Regions from separate parts of the Burkholderia singularis genome, predicted to be linked through region 3. Evidence: predicted binding sites of a transcription regulator. Region 3 holds the regulator's gene; each other region holds the start of a gene.
The links. The regulator FliA, encoded in region 3, starts transcription of late flagellar genes. The targets are predictions, from matches to a motif close to CTAAAGTTTNNNNNNNNNNNGCCGNTA.
Positions count from the first base shown of each region.

Region 1: flgK (flagellar hook-associated protein FlgK) is a predicted target of FliA. The motif match lies at 4,308-4,334, and genes of this name have one in related genera.
Region 2: flgM (flagellar biosynthesis anti-sigma factor FlgM) is a predicted target of FliA. The motif match lies at 2,771-2,797, and genes of this name have one in related genera.

Region 1 is NZ_CP013448.1:111,120-118,354, forward strand. It holds gene AQ611_RS00525 (solute carrier family 23 protein) at 1-716, opposite strand, end outside; gene flgL (flagellar hook-associated protein FlgL) at 1,011-2,243, opposite strand; gene flgK (flagellar hook-associated protein FlgK) at 2,260-4,251, opposite strand; gene AQ611_RS00540 (flagellar brake protein) at 4,535-5,293, opposite strand; gene flgJ (flagellar assembly peptidoglycan hydrolase FlgJ) at 5,514-6,467, opposite strand; gene AQ611_RS00550 (flagellar basal body P-ring protein FlgI) at 6,479-7,235, opposite strand, start outside.
Region 2 is NZ_CP013448.1:123,586-130,820, forward strand. It holds gene flgC (flagellar basal body rod protein FlgC) at 64-489, opposite strand; gene flgB (flagellar basal body rod protein FlgB) at 615-1,100, opposite strand; gene flgA (flagellar basal body P-ring formation chaperone FlgA) at 1,334-2,695, shown strand; gene flgM (flagellar biosynthesis anti-sigma factor FlgM) at 2,829-3,152, shown strand; gene AQ611_RS00600 (flagella synthesis protein FlgN) at 3,232-3,672, shown strand; gene AQ611_RS00605 (multifunctional CCA addition/repair protein) at 4,050-5,291, opposite strand; gene AQ611_RS00610 (glutathione S-transferase family protein) at 5,288-5,935, opposite strand; gene AQ611_RS00615 (complex I NDUFA9 subunit family protein) at 6,038-6,997, opposite strand; gene AQ611_RS00620 (lytic transglycosylase domain-containing protein) at 7,217-7,235, opposite strand, start outside.
Region 3 is NZ_CP013448.1:481,975-489,209, reverse strand. It holds gene ahcY (adenosylhomocysteinase) at 184-1,605, opposite strand; S-adenosyl-L-homocysteine riboswitch at 1,640-1,748, opposite strand; gene AQ611_RS02215 (RNA polymerase sigma factor FliA) at 1,820-2,551, opposite strand; gene AQ611_RS02210 (MinD/ParA family ATP-binding protein) at 2,585-3,397, opposite strand; gene flhF (flagellar biosynthesis GTPase FlhF) at 3,390-5,486, opposite strand; gene flhA (flagellar biosynthesis protein FlhA) at 5,483-7,235, opposite strand, start outside.

The sequences.
Region 1 (7,235 bases), 370 kb from region 3:
AACGTCGGGACGCCGAACCACGCGGCATGCGCGACGCTCGCGAAATCGATCGGCTTGCCGAGCCCGAGCCCGTTGGCCGCCACCGCGTAGATCGCATAGGCAATCAGCACGCCGACGAGAATCAAGAGCCGCTGCAGCATCCCGCGCGCGAACACCGCCACGCCACCCACGCACAGCACCGTCACGAGCGCGAGCGTCGAATCGAACGCCGACGCGCTGACGCTCTTTACCGCGACCGGCGCGAGATTCAGCCCGATCACCGCGACGATCGCGCCGGTGACGACAGGCGGCATCAGCGCCTCGATCCAACGCGTGCCGATCGCCGCGACGATCGCACCGATCAGCGCGTAGACGACGCCGCACGCGATGATGCCGCCGAGCGCCACCGGCACGTTGGCGTTCGGCCCCGCGCCGCCGTAGCCGGTCGCCGCGATCACAACGCCGATGAACGCGAAGCTCGAGCCGAGATAGCTCGGCACGCGGCCGCCGACGAGCACGAAGAACAGCAGTGTGCCGACGCCGGACATCAGGATGCAGAGGTTCGGGTCGAAGCCCATCAGCAGCGGAGCGAGCACGGTCGAGCCGAACATCGCGACGACGTGCTGCACGCCCATCGCGGCCATTTGCGGCCAGGGCAGCCGCTCATCGGGCGCGACGACCTGGGTCGCATCGGCGCGCGGCTGCAACCGCCAGCGCGGAAAATAGGAATCGGGCATCGCGGGGCTCTCCTCTGGTCCGGGTACGGCGCGCGGGGAACGGCTCGCCGCGCGAAAAATCACGCGGGAGTGTACGGAGCGGCAAACGCGATGACAAGAGAGCGCGGCGCGGACGATAAAGCGCACGGCCGCCCGGACGGTGGGACGGCTGCCGTGCGGCAAGCGGCGAATCCGCCGTGTGGCAAGCGCGGACGATAGCGCAAACGCCTGCGCCGCGAAAAAATACCGCAACGCCAGCCGACCGGCCCCAAAGAAGCGATACGAGACGGCGCGGCACGCCGCCGCGTGTGCCGCTTACGGATTCAAATACTGGAACAGCGATAAATTCTGCATCTGCACAAACGTCTTCTGCGCGGCAGACAGCGCGTTCTGCACTTGCAGGAACTGGCTGATCGCGGCCGGCAAATTCGTATCGGTCAGATTCGACAGGTTGTTCGCGGTTTGCAGCGAGTTCGTCGACGTCACCGCCTGCATCGCTTTTACCTCCTGCACGCGGCCGCCCACCGACGCCTGCACGGTCAGCACGTTCGTCATCGTATTCGTCAGCTTTGTCGACGCGGTCGCGAGCGCGTTCGTCAGCGCGGTCGACGCGACCGGATCGCTGCCGACGGGCGCCTTCAGCACGGCGATCGCCGTGTCGAGCGTCGCGAACACGTCGGTGCCCGCCTGCGGCGCGGGCGTGACGGTGAACGTGTCGCCGGGTGCGGGCTTGCCCGACACCGCCACCGTCTGGCCGCCGAGATCGATGCCCGCGCCGGGCGAATAAGGTTGAGCGGCGCCGGTGGCCGGCGGGACGACCGTATTGTCCGTGACCGTGTAGGTCGGCGCGGCCGCCGTGCCGCCGAACGTGATCGTGAACTGGTGCGCATTGGCCGGATCGGACGCGCTCGCGATGCTCACCGCGCCGATCGTGCCCGAGCCGGTATTGCCCGCACCGGCGGCCGGCACCGGCAGGCTTCCCGCAAACGGCACCGACAGGAACACGCTCGCGCCGCTGTCGCCCTGCGCGATCGTGCGCGTATCGGCGATCTGCACGGTGCGCGCGCCGGGATCGCCGCTATACGTGACACCGCCGCCCGGCTTGTTCGAGAACGGCTGCGTCGTGGTCTGAAAGCCCGCGAACAGATAGTTGCCCGCGCCGTCCGCGGTGTTCGCGAGCGTCAGCAGATGGTCGCGCACGCCCTGGAGCTGCGCGGCGAGCGCGGCGCGGTCGGTGTCGGACAGTCCGCCGTCGCCCGCGTGCATCAGCAGGCTGTATGCGCTGTTCAACTGGGTGTTCACGCTGGCAAGCGCCGTGTCCTCCGTTTGCAGCGCGCTCAGCGCGCTTGCCTGATTCGACGTGTACTGTGCAAGCGCCGCCGACGCCGCCGACAACTGTACCGCCTGCGCGGCCGCGAGCGGATTGTCGGCGGGGGTCGTCAAGCTGATGCCGCTCGAGACTTGCTGGTAAAGCTGCGCGAGTTGCGCCTGCTGGTCGTTCATCATGCCGACGTTCAGGCTGTATAGCTGGGCGCTGGAAATACGCATCGCTCATCCTCCCCGCTCAATTGAACAGACCGAGCACGGTCTGGAACAGCGAGTTCGCCGTCTGGATCACTTTCGCGTTCGCCTGATAAAGCTGCTGATATTGCATCAGGTTCGCCGCCTCCTCGTTCTGGTTCACGCCGGACACCGACTGCTGCGCGGCCGTGGCCTGACCGATCAGCGCCGTCTGCGCGGCGCTCGACGCCTTCAACTGGCTCGCCGCATTGCCGATCGCGTTCACGTAGCTCGCATACGCGCCCGTCAGCGTCGCCGTGCCGCCGTTCATCGTCTTGCCGTTGACGAGCTTCGACAGCGCGAGCGCGTTGCGCCCGTCGTTCAGGCCCGTGTTCGCGGCGATCGTGAAGCGGTCGCCATCGGCGGGCGCACCCGACAACGTGACGGACACGCCGTTCATCACGCCGGCCGGCGCGGGCTGCACCGTGCTCGACACCGTCAGCGTCGCGCCGAGCGACGCGTCATACGGCACGCGCGTCGTCGGGCCCGTGATGTCGATCGAGGTCGGCGGCGTGCCCGCGATCGTGACCGTCGTGCCCGCCGGAAAGCCCGTCAGCGATTTCGCCGCCGCGTCGTAGATGAGCGTCGTCGTGCCGGACGGCAACTGGTAGCCCGCGCCCACCGCGCCTTGCGAGATCACGCCCGTTCCGCTGTTGGACGCCGCGCTCGCCGCAAGCACCGGCGAGGCCGCCGCGATCGCCGAGCCGTTGGAGGTGGCGAGCGCGAACGCGTCGAGCGCGCCGCGCGTCGGCAGCACGGTGAACGCGTCGCCGGCGGCCATCGTGCCGGTGATCGACAATTTGAGGCCGCCGAGCGTCGCCGGCAGCGTAGTCGACGTGCCGACGACGTTACCCGTCGCGCGATCGGTCAGCGCATACTTCGCGCCGTCGAACGACAACGTATAGTCGCCCGACGGCGGCTGCGTGCTGTCGGCAAACGACACGGCAAGCGCCGCGCCGCCGGTGTTGCGCTGATTCGCATAGACGGCCGGATTCGCGACGGTGAACAGATCGCCGCCCGGCTTGCCCGACAGGTCGATGCCAAGCGCATTCTGCGCGTTGACTTGCGCGGCAAAGCTCACCGCCAGCGCGCCGAGTTGCGCCTGAGCGGGATCGAGCGTCTGGCGGCGAAACTGGAGCAGGCCGCCGAGCGTGCCGCCCGTCAGCGACACGTCGGGCAGATATTGCGCCGCGCCCGGCGGATTCGTGCCCGCGATGCCCTGCGACACGATCGTGAGTTCGCTCGGATCGGACTGCGACGCAACGGCCGCGAGCTGGTAGCTCGCGCTGGAGACCACGAGCGGCTGCCCGCCCGCGAGGAACACGCTGTAATTGCCGTCGCTTTGCACCACCTGAACGCCGACGAGCTGCGAAAGATTCGACACCGCGAGATCGCGCTGATCGAGCAACTGATTCGGCGGCTGCCCTTGCGCGCTCGCGCCCGCGATCTGCTGATTGAGTTGCGCGATCTGCGCCGCGTAACCGTTGATTTGCGAGACGGCGCTCGTGAGTTGCGAATTCACGTTCTGACGCAATTGCGCATACTGCTGGCCGGCCGCGACGAGTTGGCTCGCGAGCGTTTGTGCGTTGCTCATCGCGGTTTGCCGCGTCGACGGATCGGACGCGCTGTTTGCCACCGTCTGCAGTCCGCTGAAATAGTTCGAAATCGCAGACGAGATGCCGGCCGTCGGGCTGCCGACGTAGTTGTTGAGCTGCGCGACGAGCGTGTAATACGTCGACAACGCGCTGCCCTGCGTTTGCGCGGCATTGAGCTGGTCCGACAGATACTGGCTGTACTGGCGCTCGACGCTCACCGTCGTCGCGCCTTGCGGCAGATAGCCGCTCGACGTGTATTGGCCGCCCGCCTCCGCAAACACGGGGCGCTCGACCGAATAGCCGGGTGTGGCCGAATTGCTGATGTTCTGGCCGGTGGTGGTGAGCCCCCAGAGCGCGGCGTTCAGGCCGCTGACCCCAAGGTTCATGAGGATATTGGACATGCGCGATCCTATTAGCCGGCCGCGCCGCGGCCGCCGGGTTGCGTGGATTCCAGGGATAACGGCCGCGCGTCGGAAAAATTGAGGCCGCGCGCGAAGCGGCGAACGCGCCGAAACGGCCGGGCGGAGCCCGGCGCATGAAACAGGACGAACGGCGGACGCGCCGGCCATACCGCCGACCGCGCATCGCGCCAGCGCGCGCATGCGTATGCATACGCATGCGCGCCACACCCGGCCTCGGCCGCTCGCCCGCGCGGATAGGCGCGGCCGGCGCGCAGACGCTGCGCTACGTGCGCGCGAGCTGCCGCCGCTTCATTTCGAGCTGCGTGATGAGCCGCTGCAACGTGTTTTCCGTGCTGCCCGGCAGCGACACGAAGCGAAACCCGAGCTGATGACGGCATGTGCCGCTCGGCGCGCGGGTGGAACTGTGCGCGACGAGTTGCAGGTCGAGCGACAGCATCCCGTGCCCGTTCAGGTTCAGCTCGACATCGCATAGCGTCGTGCCGAGTTCGAGCGCGGCGACGCGTTCGTCGGCCGTGCGCAACCCGAGGCCGCCGAGCGACAGATTGTGGATTTCGAACAGAAAATGCTCGCCGTCCGGCAACTTGCCGCGGCAGACGAACGGATCGACGAGCGGCGCATCGACGCGGAAGTACTCGCGGCGCTGTACGCAGTAAAGCACCTCGGGAAAATCGGCTTCGAACGCGGGCAAACCTTCGAAGCGGGTTTCGCGCGGCGGCGCGGTGGAGAATTCAACGCGTATGCCGTCCGGCGCCGCGCGGAACTCGCAGCACGGGGCGGCAAGCATGCCCGCGTTCTGCTCGGCGAGCGCGCCCCAGTCGAACACGAAGGTTCGCGCGCCGACATCGACGTCGAGAATGCGGGTAACGAGCTGGCCGCCGCGATATTCGACGGTTAAAAAATCCCTGCGATTGACAAGATTGCGCAACTGCACGCCGATCTCGAGCGGATTACGGCGACCGAAATCATGGCCGGTAGGCGCAATGGCGCCTTCGCCCTGACGAGTCGATTGTTCGGTGTTCATGGCTTGCCGGTATTTATCTTGATGCGCCCATGTCCTGCTTCCCCGAGGCGCGGAAAGACCGGGCTCAGTGCGCCCGATCACTGGTCTCTTGCATTTAGCGGCAACAGCAGCGCAAAGTTTAGATCGAATCCGTTTTATATTTTTGTTAGCAAACGTCAAAACCGCGCGAATCCCCGGCAATCTCTCAGTTCGATGCCGCAGGGGCGCGCGGCATCGGCCATCAGCCAATCTGCTGCATGATCGAAATCAGTTTCTTCGCATAGGCCGGATCAGTCGCGTAGCCCGCCTTCTGCATACCGTGCGCGAAACCCTCTACGCTCTGTCCGGCGTTCAGCACGCCGGCATAACGCGGATTGTTTTTCAACAGATTGGCATAGTCGGTCATCGCATGCTCGTATGAATCGTATGCGCGGAACTGTGCGACGACGCGGCGCGGCCGGCCCTCCACGTATTCGGTCGTCACAGCCAACACCGTGCGCCCGCGCCAGCCCTTGGTCGCCTTGATACCGAATACGTTATAGCTCGTCGCGCCGTCCGCGCCGCGAATCTCGCGCTTGCCCCAGCCCGATTCGAGCGCCGCCTGGCCGACGATGAAACGCGCCGGCACGCCCGTGGCGGCGCTCGCCGCCTGTGCCGCGCCGGCCAGCTTGTCGACGAATGCGTCCACCTGCGCCGAACCGTCGCCGCCGCTGCCGCCTCCCTTCGGCGGCATCAGCGCGCTTGCCGCCGAATAGCCGCGGCTCGCGAGCGCGCCGTGGCGCGAAGGCGCGCCCGCATACGCGGCCGCGAGCGCGCTCATCGCCGCGAGGCCGCCTTCGTCCTGCGCATCCGGCGCACCGGCCGCGCCAAACGCGCCGTTCGTCTGACGCAGCAGCTGCTTGGCCAGCGCATCGGCAACGCCGATGCCCTTCGACGACATCTGCTGCGCAAGCTGCTGATCGAGCATCGACGTATACATTTTCGATGCGCTCGAATCGAGCAGCCCCCCGGACGGCGTCGCGTCGCGCATGCTCTTGAGCATCATTTGCGTGAACATCGCGTCGAACTGGCCCGCGACCATTTTCACGCCGTCGCGCGGCGCGGCCGTCGCGGCCTTCGCGCGCATCGCGTCGAACCCCTGCATATCGAGCGCGAAGCGCTGCGACAGATCGTTTGCCTTCGTGAAATTCGTCATCCGGATGCCCCTCAGATGATTTCCAGATCCGCGCGCAGTGCGCCGGCTGCCTTCATCGCCTGCAAAATCGAGATCAAGTCCGCCGGCGTCGCGCCGAGCGCGTTCAGCGCCTTCACCACGTCGGCAAGGTTCGCCCCGGCCGTCACCATCTTCAGTGCGCCGTTGTCCTGCTTCAATTGAATCTGCGATTGCTGCGCGACGACGGTTTGCCCGTTCGAGAACGGCCCCGGCTGCGACACGACGGGCTGCGTGTTGACGACCACCGACAGGTTGCCGTGCGCGACCGCGCAGCTTTGCAGCGTCACCATCTGGTTCATCACGATCGAGCCCGTGCGCGCGTTCAGGATCACCTTCGCCGCGGCCTTCTCGGGGCTCACGTCGAGATTCTGCAGCCGCGCCATGAATGCGACTTGTTGCGCCGAATCGGCGGGCGCGGCCAGCTGGATCGTGCGCCCGTCGAGCGCCGTCGCAGTGCCCGGCCCGAAGCTCGCATTGACCGCCGAGACGATCCGCTGCGCGGTGCCGTAATCCATATCGTTCAATTGCAGTTGCAGCGTGCCGTTCATCTGCGCGAGCGCATTCGGCACGGCCCGCTCGACGATCGCGCCGCCGGCGATCCGGCCCGCCGCAAGCTGGTTCACCTGCACCCGGCTGCCGTTCGCGCTCGCGCCCGCGCCGCCGACCGCGAGATTGCCCTGCGCGAGCGCATAGACCTGGCCGTCCGCGCCCTTCATCGGCGTGAGCAGCAGCGTGCCGCCGCGCAAGCTC
Region 2 (7,235 bases), 360 kb from region 3:
CCTGCGAAGTCTGCTATATGCGGGATGACGGGATGACGTGATCGAAGGCCGCTGCGACGCGGCTCAATTGCCGATCGTCAGGGTTTTCAGCATCAACTGCTTCGCGGTGTTGAGCGTCTCGACATTGGCCTGATACGAGCGCGACGCGGAGATCATGTTCACCATCTCCTGTACCGGATCGACGTTGGGCATCGTCACATAGCCGTTCGGATCGGCGGCTGGGTTCGACGGATCGTAGGACGTCTTCATCGGCGACGGATCGTCGATCACCCGCGCGACATTCACGCCGCCGACGCCCTGGCCCGACGCGGTGCGCGCGCGGCCGATCGGCGCGGTCGCGAACACCACCTGCTTGGCCCGGTACGGCTTGCCGTCGGGGCCCGTCAGGCTGTCGGCATTCGCGAGATTCGACGCGGTGACGTTCAGGCGCTGGGACTGCGCCGACATCGCCGAACCCGCGACATCGAAAATGTTCATCAACGAAGGCATGCAATGCTCCTGGCTGGCTTGTGCGTTGAGCGCGCGGCGCGCTCGTCATCCGTTTCGCGCGGTGCGCGGCGCGCGGAAAAACGCGCGTGAATCGCCTGAATCGCTTGAATCTTTTGGGCCGAGCGTCACGAACCCGGGTTCGACGTGATCGCGGCGATCATCGTCTTGATCTGCTGCGTGATCACCGTCATGCCGGACTGGAAATGCAGCGCGTTGTCGGCGAACTGCACGCGCTCCATGTCGAGATCGACGGTGTTGCCGTCGAGCGCCGGCTGGCGTGGAATCCGGTATTGCGCGCGGCCGTAGTCGTCGCCCGGGCCGCCCGTCGGAATCAGCTTCGCCGCGCCGGCCATGTGCGCGTCCGAGGTGGCCGTCATCGCCATGGCGCTCGTCACGCCCGCCGGCTGCGCGAGGGCGAGCGCCGCCGCGTTGCCGCGCGCGCCGGCCGGCTTGAGCGCGCGCGCGAGCGTCGACGCGAAGTCGACGTCGCGCGCGCGATAGCCCGGCGTGTCGGCGTTCGCGATGTTCGACGACAGCAGTTCCTGCCGATACGCGCGCACATCGAGCGCCTGGCGGCCGAACGCGAATTCGGCGTCGAGTTTGTCCAGCATCTGCGTGCTCCGTCTGAAGATCTGAAGATGCATCGCCCCGCCGCCACGCACGGCGAAGGGGCTTTTTCCGATGGAACGCATCGTAGACGGGCCATGCAACGGGCAATCGGACGAATAACCGGCAAAGCGGCCCTCTATTCGCGGTTTGCGGGCTCGCCCCCGTCCCTAGAATGCGACGCGTGACAGACACTTACTTACGACAGTTGGACGGTTCCGGTTTCGAGGAGGGGGCGATGACGCCACGCGCGACGACCGACGGCGCACCGCGCATCACCGGCAGGCGCGCGGCGCTCGCGTGGGTGCTGGCGGCGGCGGGCTGGGCCTGCGCGGCGCAGGCCGCGCAACCGGCCGACAGCGGCATGATCGTGATTCCGGGACGTGGCGAATCGGCCGAAACGGCGCTCGCGAATGCGACGGCAAGCCCTCGCGCGGCGGATGCGGCCAATAGCGGCGAGACTGGAAAAGCCCGGGCGGCAAGCAGCGCTGCCCTCGGCGCCGGCCCTTCCGCGACGACGGACGACGCGCCCCTGGGCATGGCCGCGCAGCGCGTGCCGGCCGGCCGCGCCGTCGCCGCGCACGCGCAGCGCGAATATGCATGGCAAGTCGCGCCCGTCGCCTCGCAGGATGTGGGCACCGCCGCCGTCACCGCAACGGCCGACGCGCGAACGGCCGCAGCGCCGCCACGCGTGCCGCGTCAGCCGCGGCACCTCGAGCCGACACCAGCCATTCCCGGCGCGCCGCGCTCCGACGACGCGCCCGCCTCCATCGCGCCTCACACACTCGCCGCGCGCGGTGCGGCCGGCGCGCCGCGCGCGATACCAGCCAGGCCGCCGCTGCCGGCCTGCGCCGACGCGCCGGGATCAAGCGCGGCCGTTGTGCAAACATCGGCCGCGCGAACGCTTTGCGCATCGGCAAACGCATCCCGGCCGGCTTACGCCGCCGCGCGGCCCTCTCCGGCCATGCCGACCGCCGCAGGCCAAGACAGCGAAGCAATCCGCAGCGCAGCGCTTGCCTTCCTGCAGCAGCAGGCGGCAGGGCTGCCCGGCAAGGTCACCGTCACCGTCGCGCCCGCGCTCCCGCGCGGGCTGGCCGCGTGCGCGACGCTCGAACCGTTCCTGCCGACAGGCGCGCGCCTGTGGGGCCGCACGACGGTCGGCGTGCGCTGCGCGGGCGAGCGGCCGTGGACGCTCTATCTGCAAGCCAAGCTCACCGTGCAGGCGACCTACTACGTCGCCGCCCGCGCGCTCGCGCCCGGCGACACGCTGACGGCCGCCGATCTCGTCGCGCGCGAGGGCGACCTGACGTTGCTGCCGCTCGCCGTAATCACCGACCCGACGCAAGCCGTCGGCGCGAGCGCGCTGACGCGCGTTGCGGCCGGGCTGCCGCTGCGCCGGGATCTGCTGAAAAGCGCGGCGTCGGTGTCGATCGGGCAGACTGTGCGGGTGATTGCCTCGGGCCCGGGGTTCACGATCTCGGCCGAGGGCAGCGCGCTCGGCAACGCGGCGCCCGGCCAGCCGGTGCGGGTGCGCATGGCGGCGGGCCAGATCGTCACCGCGGTCGTCAAGGATGCGGCCACCGTCGAAATTTCCCTGTAGCGGCGCGCTGCGCGTGCGCAAACCGTCAAGAATTGCAAAGCTTCATCGATTCAGGGATTTACCCGCGCGCGAACACTAAAGTTCGGGCCTGCGCTGCCGTTATCGTGGCCAAACCCGTACAGGAACCGCCATCGTGAAAATCGATTCCCCTCCTGCGTCGAACACCCGGACGCTATCGAACGCCGGCCCGGGCACGGCGCGCTCACCGGCCGCCCCGGGCGCGGCCCAACCGGATGCGGGCGCCGCCAGCGCGCCGGCGCAAGGCGACGCGAACGTGAGCCTGTCCGGCCTGTCGTCGACGCTGCGCAGCCTCGCCGCATCGGGCAATGCGGATATCGACGTCGCGCAAGTCGAGTCGATCCGCGAGGCGATCCGCAACGGCACGCTGTCCATCGATACGAGCCGGATCGCCGACGGCATCCTGCAAACCGCCCGCGAACTGCTCAAGCAACCTTAGACGCCCCGCGCCGATCCGGCCGCGCCGCCGCAACGCCCCGGCGCGCCGGGCTCACGCGCGGCAAACCGAGCGAAACCAGATGAGAGACGAACTGCTGGCCACGATCACCGACGAACATGCGAGCGTCGAGGCGTTCGCGTCGCTGCTCGCCTATGAGGAAAAAGCGCTGACGACGCCCGAGCCGCTCGATGCGCTGCCGGGCCTCGTCGCCCGAAAGCTCGAACTGATCAACAAGCTCGCACGCCTCGAACGCGAGCGCGACGCGCTGCTCGCGTCGCTCGGTTTGCCGGCCGGCAAAAAAGGAATGGATCGCGCGGCCGAGGGCGACGTGCGCATCGCGAACGGCTGGCAGTTGTTACAGCAGGCAGCCGAGCGCGCTCGCCACGCCAACGCGATCAACGGGATGCTGATCCGAATCCGGATGGATCACAACGAGAAGGCGCTGGCGGTGCTGCGCGCGACACCGCAGCGCGCCGCGCTCTATGGGCCGGACGGGCGCCTCGGGGCTGCCACGCGCTGACCGTCCGCCGGTTCCGGCGTGCGCCGCGTGCGCTGCGTGCTGCGTGACCCGCCTGCGTCCGCGCGATCCTTATCGGCACCGTTTGCGGCCGCGCCGCATGAAAGCATGGCGCGAAGTGCACGCCGCGCGAATCGGGCCACCAGCCCGGTGGCCGTCGGCATCAACCGTCGGGTTCAACTGCCGGGTTCAACCGCCAAGTTCAACCGCCGTGCTCAACCGCCAGATTCAACCGCCAGGTTCAACCGCCGCGCTCAACCGCCAGATTCAATCGCCAGGCTCAACTGCCGTGCTTAACCGCCAGATTCAATCGCCAGGCTCAACTGCCGTGCTTAACCGCCAGATTCAACCGCCCTGCCAGCGCGCCACGTCTTCGTCACTTACTCGCCGCTTCCGATCGCCTGCGCCACCGCCCGCACTCGGGCGCGATGCACCGCGTCCTTGATCTGCGCCGGCTGGCCCGCAAACTGCTGCGCGATCGCGCCCGCATCGACCGAGCGTGCCGCGACGAGCGCCTGCCGCAGCCGCTCGGCCTGGGGATAAGGCTGCGTGCCGAATCCGAGCCGCCCGCGCGCGTCGGCTTCGCTCGCTTGCAGCGCCTCGGCGAAACGCGCGGGCTTGCGCAGCGCATCGGCGCGCTCGAAAAGCCGCACCAGCGCCGCCGCGCCCATCTCCATCACACGATGCAAATTGCCGTGTTCGCGCGCGACGAGCAGCGCCAGATCGCGGCACTCGTTCGGCACCCGCAACCGTTCGCATAACGGCTTGATCAGCTCGACGCTGCGTGCTTCGTGCCCGATATGGCGCGGCAACACCTCGGCAGGCGTGGTCGCCTTGCCGAGATCGTGCGTGAGCGCAGCGAAGCGCACCGGCAACGTGTAGCGTTGCTTCGCCGCGTAATCGATCACCATCATCACATGCACGCCCGTATCGACTTCCGGATGGTAGTCGGCGCGCTGCGGCACGCCGAACAGCGCGTCGATCTCGGGCAGAATCCGCGCGAGCGCGCCACAGTCGCGCAGCACCGCGAACATCCGCGACGGCTCGTCCTCCATCAGCCCGCGCGCAAGCTCCTGCCAAACCCGCTCGGGCACGAGCGCATCGACCTCGCCCGCGGCAACCATCTCTCGCATCAGCGCCAAGGTCTGCGGCGCGACGGAAAAATCGGCAAAGCGCGCGGCAAAGCGCGCGACACGCAAAATCCGCACCGGGTCCTCGACGAACGCGTCGCCGACATGCCGAAACAGCTTCGCGCGCAAATCCGCCTGTCCGCCGAACGGATCGACGATCGGCCCGATCAGCGTGCCGTCCGGACTCACCGCGCGCGCCATCGCGTTGATCGTCAGGTCGCGCCGCGCGAGATCCTGCTCGAGCGTCACGTCGGGGGCGAAATAGAACTGGAAGCCGTGATAGCCCGCCGCCGTCTTGCGCTCGGTGCGTGCGAGCGCGTATTCCTCGTGCGTGCGCGGATGCAGGAACACCGGAAAATCCTTGCCGACCGGCCTGAAGCCCTGCGCGGCCATCTGCTCGGGCGTCGCGCCGACCACCACGTAATCCTGGTCGCGCACCGGCAGGCCGAGCAATGCATCGCGGATCGCGCCGCCAACCGCGTAGATATTCATCGCGACGGCCCGTAGACGTCGATCACGGTCGTCTCGCGGCGCGCGGCGTCGATCCACTCGCGCACGGCCGGCAGCTCGACGACGCTCGCCGCGTAATCCCGTGCTTGCGGCGACAGCGCCACCGCGAACGCGCGAAAGCGCAGCACGACGGGCGCATACATCGCGTCGGCAATCGAGAACGCACCGAACAGGAACGGACCGCCCGACGCGGCCACACATTCGCGCCAGATCGCATCGACGCGCGCGACGTCGTCGAGCGCGGCCGGCGACAGCTCGCGCGCCGGCGGCGTGCCGCGAATATCGAGCGGCATCTCGCCGCGCAGCGCGGCAAAACCGGCGTGCATCTCGGCCGATACGCAGCGCGCCCGCGCCCGTGCGGCCGGATCGCGCGGCCAGAGCGCGTGCTGCGCGAAACGCTCCGCGAGCGTCTCGGCGATCGCGAGCGAATCCCATACCGGCACGCCGTCGTCGCCGACCAGGCACGGCATCTTGCCGGACGGCGAATACGCGCGAATCCGCGCCGCCGTATCGTCGCGGCGCAACTCGATCGACACCTCGTCGAACGGGATGCCAAAGTGCCGCATCAGCACCCACGGGCGCATCGACCACGACGAGTAATTCTTGTCTCCGACGACGAGTTTCATCCGATTCCTTTCCTTTTTCCTGCTCTGCCACACGCAGATCGAACGATCTGCGCAGCCGGCGGTCGGCCCGCCGAAGTTCCGCTCCGTCGCACGCGCCAACCGTCAGCGTCGCGCGCGCCAGCCGGCGAAGCGCGAATAGAGCGCCGTGTCGCCAATATACGCCGGCGCAACGCTCTCGACGCTCGCGGGCGCAATCCCCAGCTCCGGCGCGAGCGGCCCCGTCATCACGCTGGGCACCGACAGCGACGCGAGATTGTCGCGGGTGAGCAGCGGCTCGCCCGGCAATAGTTCGAATACGCGTGCCTGCATCCGCGCGAGCGCGGCGGGCAGCCTGACGATCCGCGCGCTGCGCCCGGCGAGCACGCCCGCATAGCGGACCAGCGCCTCGAGCCGGTACGTGCGCGGGCCGCCGAGTTCGTAGGTTTTGCCGCGCGTCGCATCGCGCGCGCACGCGTTTGCGAGCGCCTGCGCGACGTCGCCGACATAGACCGGCTGTATCAACGCATCCGGCATCGCGAGCGGCAACACCGGCAGCATGCGCTGCATCCGCGCGAACAGCGTAAGAAACGCATCGCCGGGGCCGAATACCACCGACGGCCGGAACACCGTCACATCGAGCGCGCCCATCGCGGCCCGCGCATGGAGCGCGGCTTCGCCGTCACCTTTGGAGCGCAGGTACATGCTTGGCGCGTGCGGATCGGCACCGAGCGCGCTCACGTGAATCACGCGCGGCACGCGCGCGTCGATGCACGCGGCGGCAAGCGACGCGGGCAGCGCCACATGCAGCCGCGCGAAGCGCTCGCCATACGGTGAGCCCCGTGCGCCATGCAGCACGCCGACGAGATTGACGGCCACCTGAGCGCCCGCGACGAAGCGGGCCAGTTCGCGCTCGTCGAACGCATCAAGCTCGACGATCTCGACAGGCAACATCGCAAGGTGACGCGCATGCTCGCGGCGGCGCGCGGCGATCCGCACGCGCGCGCCCGCGCCGACGAGCGTATTGACGAGCCGGCTGCCGATGAAGCCGGTGCCGCCGATGACGGCGATGGTCTGGCGCTGCATGATCTTGGCCCATCCATATTCCGCCGCGCAGCCAAGCGGCGAACAGCGGCGGCGGCGCATACGCGTCGACAGGCGCGGTGCGCCAACCCACCGGCCGCATCTTGGCGGCGGCCGGCGGGTGGCGCGCCGGCCTGCCCGGCCGCGCCGGGATACGCCGCATTCCAATGCACGCCGACGCGCTTGCGGCATGCGCGCGGCGCTCGTTACGGCTCGTTACGATTACGGCGCGATGAAACCG
Region 3 (7,235 bases):
AACAAAGCTCCTAGCGTAAGGCGATCGGGCCGTGCGCGTTCGCTCCCCGATGACGGAAAACGCGCGGGGCGCCGAGCGGCGCGTCCGGCATGTGCCGCGCATGCGCAACGACATGCGCGGCACATGCCGGGCGGCTCGCCGCCCGGTGCCTGCGCGCCGGGTACGGACGGCGCCCGTGCGGGATCAGTAGCGATAGTGATCCGGCTTGAACGGGCCCGCCTTCGGCACGCCGATATATGCCGCCTGTTCTTCGGACAGCTCCGAGAGTTGCGCGCCGATCCGCGCGAGATGCAGGCGCGCGACCTTCTCGTCGAGGTGCTTCGGCAACACGTACACCTTGTTCTCGTACTCGGCGCCGCGCGTGAACAATTCGATTTGCGCGAGCGTCTGGTTCGTGAACGAGTTCGACATCACGAATGACGGGTGGCCCGTCGCGCAGCCGAGGTTCACGAGACGGCCTTCGGCCAGCAGGATCACGCGCTTGCCGTCCGGGAAGATGATGTGGTCGACCTGCGGCTTAATGTTTTCCCACTGGTACTGACGAGTCGACGCGACGTCGATTTCCGAATCGAAGTGACCGATGTTGCAGACGATCGCGTTATGGCGCATCGCCTTCATGTGATCGTGGTTGATCACGTGATAGTTGCCGGTCGCCGTCACGAAGATGTCGGCCTTGTCGGCCGCGTATTCCATCGTCACGACGCGGTAGCCTTCCATCGCCGCCTGCAGCGCGCAGATCGGATCGATCTCGGTGACCCAAACGGTGGCGCCCAGGCCGCGCAGCGACTGCGCGCAGCCCTTGCCGACGTCGCCGTAGCCCGCGACGAGCGCGATCTTGCCCGCGATCATCACGTCGGTCGCGCGCTTGATGCCGTCGACGAGCGATTCGCGGCAGCCGTACAGATTGTCGAACTTCGATTTCGTCACCGAGTCGTTCACATTGAACGCCGGGAACGGCAGACGGCCGTCCTTTTCCATCTGGTACAGGCGATGCACGCCCGTCGTGGTCTCTTCGGTCACGCCCTTGATGTGCGCGAGGCGCTTCGAGTACCACGTGCCGTCGATGTCGAGATGGCGCGCGATCGCCTTGTAGAGCGCGACTTCCTCCTCGTTGGTGGGCTTCGCGATCGCCGAGCGGTCCTTCTCTGCTTTCGCGCCGAGGATCAGCAGCAACGTGGCATCGCCGCCGTCGTCGAGAATCATGTTCGCGAACTCGCCGTTCGGCCATTCGAAGATGCGGTGCGTGAATTCCCAGTATTCGTCGAGCGATTCGCCCTTGAACGCGAACACCGGCGTGCCCGATTCGGCGATCGCGGCGGCCGCGTGATCCTGCGTCGAGAAAATGTTGCACGATGCCCAGCGGACTTCGGCGCCCAGCGCCTTCAGCGTTTCGATCAGCACGCCCGTTTGGATCGTCATGTGCAGCGAGCCGGCGATGCGCGCGCCCTTCAGCGGCTGCTGCGCCTTGTATTCGTCGCGGATCTGCACGAGGCCGGGCATTTCGGTCTCGGCGATGTTCAGCTCCTTGCGGCCCCAGCCGGCAAGCGAGATATCGGCGACGACGTAATCCTGTGCGGAATGGGAATCGATGACAGCGGCGTTCATCACGCCCTCCTTTCTAAAAAAGTTCTAGAAAATTGTGACGTGAGCGCCGTTCAAGTAAGCGGCCGGCAATGACGATGCCAAACCGCCTGGTTGACCGTTTCCGAGCCTGGCGGGCCGTGCCCGTCGCAACGCTCCTCGGAAACAGGAAAGGATTGTAGCAAATCGAGATGGATTTTTCCGCCGCGCGCGGCAAGCGCGCGCGAAGACCGGCCGCTCAGCCTTCGGCGGCCACCCACGCCTGCTCGCGCAGCTTCGCTCTGAGCCGCGCGACCGCCTGGCTATGCAACTGGCACACGCGCGACTCGCTGACCTCCAGCACCGCGCCGATCTCGCGCAGATTCAGCCCGCGCTCGTAGTACAGCGACATCAGCAGCTTCTCGCGCTCCGGCAGATTGTCGATCGCATCGACGAGCGCGCCGCGCAAATGATCGTCGAGCAGCGCGGCGAGCGGATCGGCGTGATCGGCACGATAGCGGTCGAGGAACGGTTCGTCGTCGGCGCAGCGGTCGAAATCCTCGTAGTAGATGAGCTGGCTGCCGTGCAGATCCTGCAGCATCGCCTGATACTCGGCGAGCGGCATCTGCAGGTGCGCGGCGATTTCGGTTTCGTGTGCCGCCCGCCCAAGCCGCTGCTCGACCTGATGCACCGCCTGCTCGACCTCGCGCGACGTCTTGCGCAGACTGCGCGGCAGCCAATCGTTGCTGCGCAGCTCGTCGAGCATCGCGCCTCGGATGCGCTGCGTGGCGTAAGTTTCAAACTGCGCGCCCTGATCTTCCTTGTAGCGGCCCGCCGCGTCGAGCAGGCCGATCATTCCGGCCTGAATCAGGTCGTCGAGATCCACGCTCGCCGGCATTTTCGCGACGAGCTGCAATCCGAGACGCCGCACGAGCGGCGCATATTGCGTCAGCACTTCGTCTTGGGAAATCTTTCCTTGAGCGTTGTACATCGTGGCCTCTGTTCGTCGTGGCATTCGTGGCGTTCAGGCGGCCCGCGCCGCGCCGTGCCCGAGCGCCGGATTGCCCGTGCGGCCGCGCCCCGCGCCCGGTGTGGCGCGCATCGGCCAATACAGCAGATCGGCGGCGATGCGCCGGTAGTCGCGCGCGGCGGCGGCCGACGGAAACGCATCGACGACGGTGCGCGCAAGCGAACGGGCGCGCTCGATCAGCGGATCGGCGGCAACGCACCCGGCATCCGCGAGCGACACCTGCAAATAGCGGCCCGCGACGCCCGCGAGGTTTTCGTAGGCGGCCCGCGCGTCGGCGGCGCTGTGCACGTGGTTGATCAGTACGCGGAATTGCGCAAATGCGTGCGCGTAATGCAGCCGCTTCATCCGCGCGTAAGCTTCGGTGATCGCCGATGCCGATACGCGCGTGACGACGATCACGTCATGCGCGTCGCGCGCGAGCATCGACAGCGCGCCGTCCGCATCGGGCTGCGCGTCGATCAGCACGACGTCGGCGGCGCCGTCGGCGAGCGCATCGCGCTGTGCGCCGCTGTAGCCGTCGCGCGCCAGCCGCGATGCCGCGCAGACCGAAAACCCGAGTTCGTGCCGCACCGGCTCGCCGTCGCGCAACCACGAGCCGCACAGCGTTGCCGCGATCGAGCGGACGTTCGCGCGCTCGTCGACGACGAGCACGTCCTTGCCGAGCGCGGCGAGCGCAGCGGCAAGGTTCGCGACCGCCGACGTGCAGCCGATGCCAGACGGCCCGCCCGTCACCACGACGAGCCGCGCGCCGCGCTGCGCGAGCAGGCGCCGCAGCCCCTCGGCCTGGTCGGCGATCCGCTTATCCAAAGCGGACCTCATGCGGCTCGGCGCCGGCGCGCGCGCTCAACGCGCTCAACATCGCCGGCAGGTCGTCGTCGCCGGGCACGAACGGCGAATCGTCGCGCGGTGCGCAGAATGCGCTCTTCAGCAGGAATTTTTTCGTCGCGACATACAGGTTCTCCGGCACCTTCTGGCCAGTCGATACGTAATGCACCGGCAGCTTGTAGCGGATCACCGTGTCGAGCGCGCCGCCCAGGTTGCTTGCCTCGTCGAGCTTCGTCAGGATGCAGCCGGCGAGATCCGGCGCGGCGGCATCAGGCCGGCCGGCCGCGCGGCGGTAAGCGTGAACGACTTCGTTGAGCGTATCGCCGTGACTCGTCGCGTTGAGCAGCAGCAGGCGCTGCACCGGCGTATCCGCGCCGTGCAGCATCGCGATCTGGTCGGATACCGCGCGGTCGCGCTGGCTCATGCCGATCGTATCGATCAGCACCATGTGCTTGTTGCGCAACTCCGCGAGCGCGAGCTGCAGATCGCCGCCGTCCTTCACCGCATGCACCGGCACGCCGAGAATCCGGCCGAAGATCCGCAGTTGTTCGTGGCCGCCGATCCGGTAGCTGTCGGTCGTCAGCAGGGCGACCTTGCTCGCGCCGAAGCGCATCACGCAACGCGCGGCGAGCTTCGCGGTGGTGGTCGTCTTGCCGACGCCCGTCGGCCCCATCAGCGCGAATACGCCGCCGCGTTCCATCAGCGCATCCTCGCTGTCGAGCACCGGCAGGTTCGCCGCGAGCACCGATTGCGCCCAGTCGGTCGCCGCGTCGAGCGTGCCGAGGCTGCCGCCTTCCGGCAGATGGTCGACGACGGTGCGTGCGAGCTGCGCGGAGAACCCCGCCGCGATGAGCCGCTTGGTCAGCGCGCCGTGCACCGGGCTGCGGCGCTGGCGCTCGTTCCATGCAAGGCCCGCGAACTGTTCGTCCATTCGCTCGCGCAGCGAACCGAGCGCCTGCATCACGGTATCGTTGACGACGCGCTCGAGCCGCGCGTTCACCGCATCCGCGACGCTGAGCGCCGTATCGTGCGGCTCGTGCAGGCCGGCTGGCTTCGATTTCGGCACGGACGCACCGGCCGCGGCCGGCATCCGGCGCGCGACGTTGCGCACGATGTCGCGCGCCCAGACGGGCGGCTCGCCCGCCGACGCAAGCGATTCACGCGACGCGGCGGCGCCTGTCGTCGCTGCGCGCGGGCCTGTGCCCGTGCTGGACGGCTTCTCGTGCTTGGCCAGCTGTTGCGTCAGCCGCTTCGCGTGCTCGACGAGCCACGGTGCCGGTTCGGACGGCGCGGCGGCGGGCGCGGCGGCCGCTGCGGGCGGGGTGTCGGCGACGGCTTGGCCGTCGTTGGCAAGCGAGGCATCGGCGGCCAGTCGGCCACGGACGGCAAATCGCGCGTCGGCAGCAGGCCGTTCGCCGGTTGCAGACCGGCTATCCGCAACGCCGCGGCCATCGGCAACCAATCGGCCATCGGCTGCGAATCGGTCGTCGGCTGCCGAGCACGCATTCGCGACGGGGCTGCCGTCGCTTGTCGCGCCGTCCGCAGCGGCAGACTGGAACGCGTGCGCGCCGATTCCTGCGGCGATGTCGGTTATCGCATCGGCCGACAGGTCGGCGCTCGCGCCGAACACCGATGAAAACACGTCCGGCAGCCCGCCCGTCGCATACGGATTCGAATTCGCCGCGATGCGCGGCGCCGACGCAGCCGCCGCGCCCAGCCCCGGCAGTGCGGCAGCCGAGGCCGACATCGCAAAAGGCGCGGCGCTTCCCGACGCCGCCTGCAATGCCGCCGGCGCGCCGGACACAGGCGCCGGGCCCGCCGTCTGCACGGGCCGCGGCCCCGCCGCGCGCACGCGCGCCTGCTGCTGCGCCTGCGCGCCGCCGTGTGCCTCGTCGCCAGCGGGACGGCGCGCCGAAATTTCCGCGAGTTCGTCGGCGGGCACCGCGACGATCTCGACGCGGCCGTCTTCGAGCGTCTTGTTGGACAACACCGCGGCGTCGGCGCCCATCGCCTCGCGCACGAGGCGCAGCGCATCGCGGCTCGTCGGACCAATGAATTTGCGAATGTTCAAGCGCTACTCCCGATGACGTTCATGACCTTGATCGCGCGCGTGTCCGGCACTTCGGCGTAGGACAGCACCTTCAATTGCGGCAGGCTGCGCCGCAGAAAGCGCGCGAGCATCGCGCGCAGCGCGTGCTGGACCAGCAGCACGGGCGGCAGCCCCATGTTCTGCTGGCGCAGCATCGCGTCCTGCGTGCCAACGAGCAACGTGTGCGCGAGCCCCGGCTCGAGGCCCGGATTCGGGCCGGTCGCGAGCGCCTGCGACAGCACGCGCTCGAGATTGGCGTCGAGCCCCATCACCTGCATCTCGCCCGAGCCTGGATACCATTGCTGCGTGATCGCGCGGCCAAGCGCGAGCCGTACCGCGGCGGTGAGGTCGTAGGGATCGGTGAGGCGGCCGGCCTGCTCGGACAATGCCTCGATGATCGTGCGCATGTCGCGGATCGGCACACCTTCGTCGAGCAGGTTTTGCAGCACTTTTTGCAACGTCGTCAGCGACACCGTCTTCGGCACCAGATCCTCGACGAGCGACGGCGCGTCGCGCCCGGTGCGCTCGATGAGCGCCTGCACTTCCTGCCGGCCAAGCAGCTCGGCCGCGTGCTGGACGACGAGGTGATTCAGGTGCGTGGCGACGACCGTGCTCGCGTCGACGACCGTATAGCCGTACACCTGCGCCTGCTCGCGCAGCGACGTATCGATCCACACGGCAGGCAGGCCGAACGCCGGGTCCTGCGTCGGCGCGCCGGGCAGCGCGGCCGTCACCTGCCCCGGATTGATCGCGAGCCACTGCCCCGGATACGCTTCGCCAACGCCGACCTCGACGCCCTTCAACGCGATCCGGTATGCGTTCGGCCGCAGTTCGAGGTTGTCGCGGATATGGATGACGGGCGGCAAGAAGCCGATTTCCTGAGCGAATTTCTTGCGGATGCTCTTGATGCGCTTGAGCAGCTCGCCGTCGCCATGCTTGTCGACGAGCGGAATCAGCCGGTAACCGACCTCCAGCCCGAGCGGGTCGATCAACGTCACGTCCTCCCAGCTCGCTTCGTGGCTGTCGGCCGGCAGCGCGGCGGGCGGGGCGATGTCGGCGATCGCGCCGGCCGCGCGCTTCGCGGCTTCGCGCCGGGCCATGGTCCGCGCGAGTGCGAGCGCGCCGCCGCCGAGCAGCAGGAATGCGGCATGCGGCATGTTCGGAATCAGCCCCATCAGCACGATGATCGAGCCGGTGATCGCGAGCACGCGCGGGTTGGTGAAAAGTTGCGTCGTGAGTTGCGTGCCGATGTCCTGGTCGGTCGCGACGCGCGACACGATCACGCCCGCCGCGGTCGAGATCACGAGCGACGGAATCTGCGCGACGAGGCCGTCGCCGATCGTCAGCAGCGTGTAGTTCTTGCCCGCCGCCGCGAAGCTCATGTCGTGCTGGGCGATTCCGACGATGAGCCCGCCGATCACGTTGATCGCCATGATGATGAGGCCCGCGATCGCATCGCCGCGCACGAACTTCGACGCGCCGTCCATCGAGCCGTAGAACTCCGCCTCCTGCGCCACCGCCTGACGGCGCTTTTTCGCCTGCTCCTCGTTGACGAGGCCGGCATTCAGATCGGCGTCGATCGCCATCTGCTTGCCGGGCATCGCGTCGAGCGTGAAACGTGCGGACACCTCGGCGATCCGCCCCGCGCCTTTCGTGATCACCATGAAGTTGATGATCATCAGGATCACGAACACGACAATGCCGACCGCGAAGTTGCCGCCGACGAGAAAA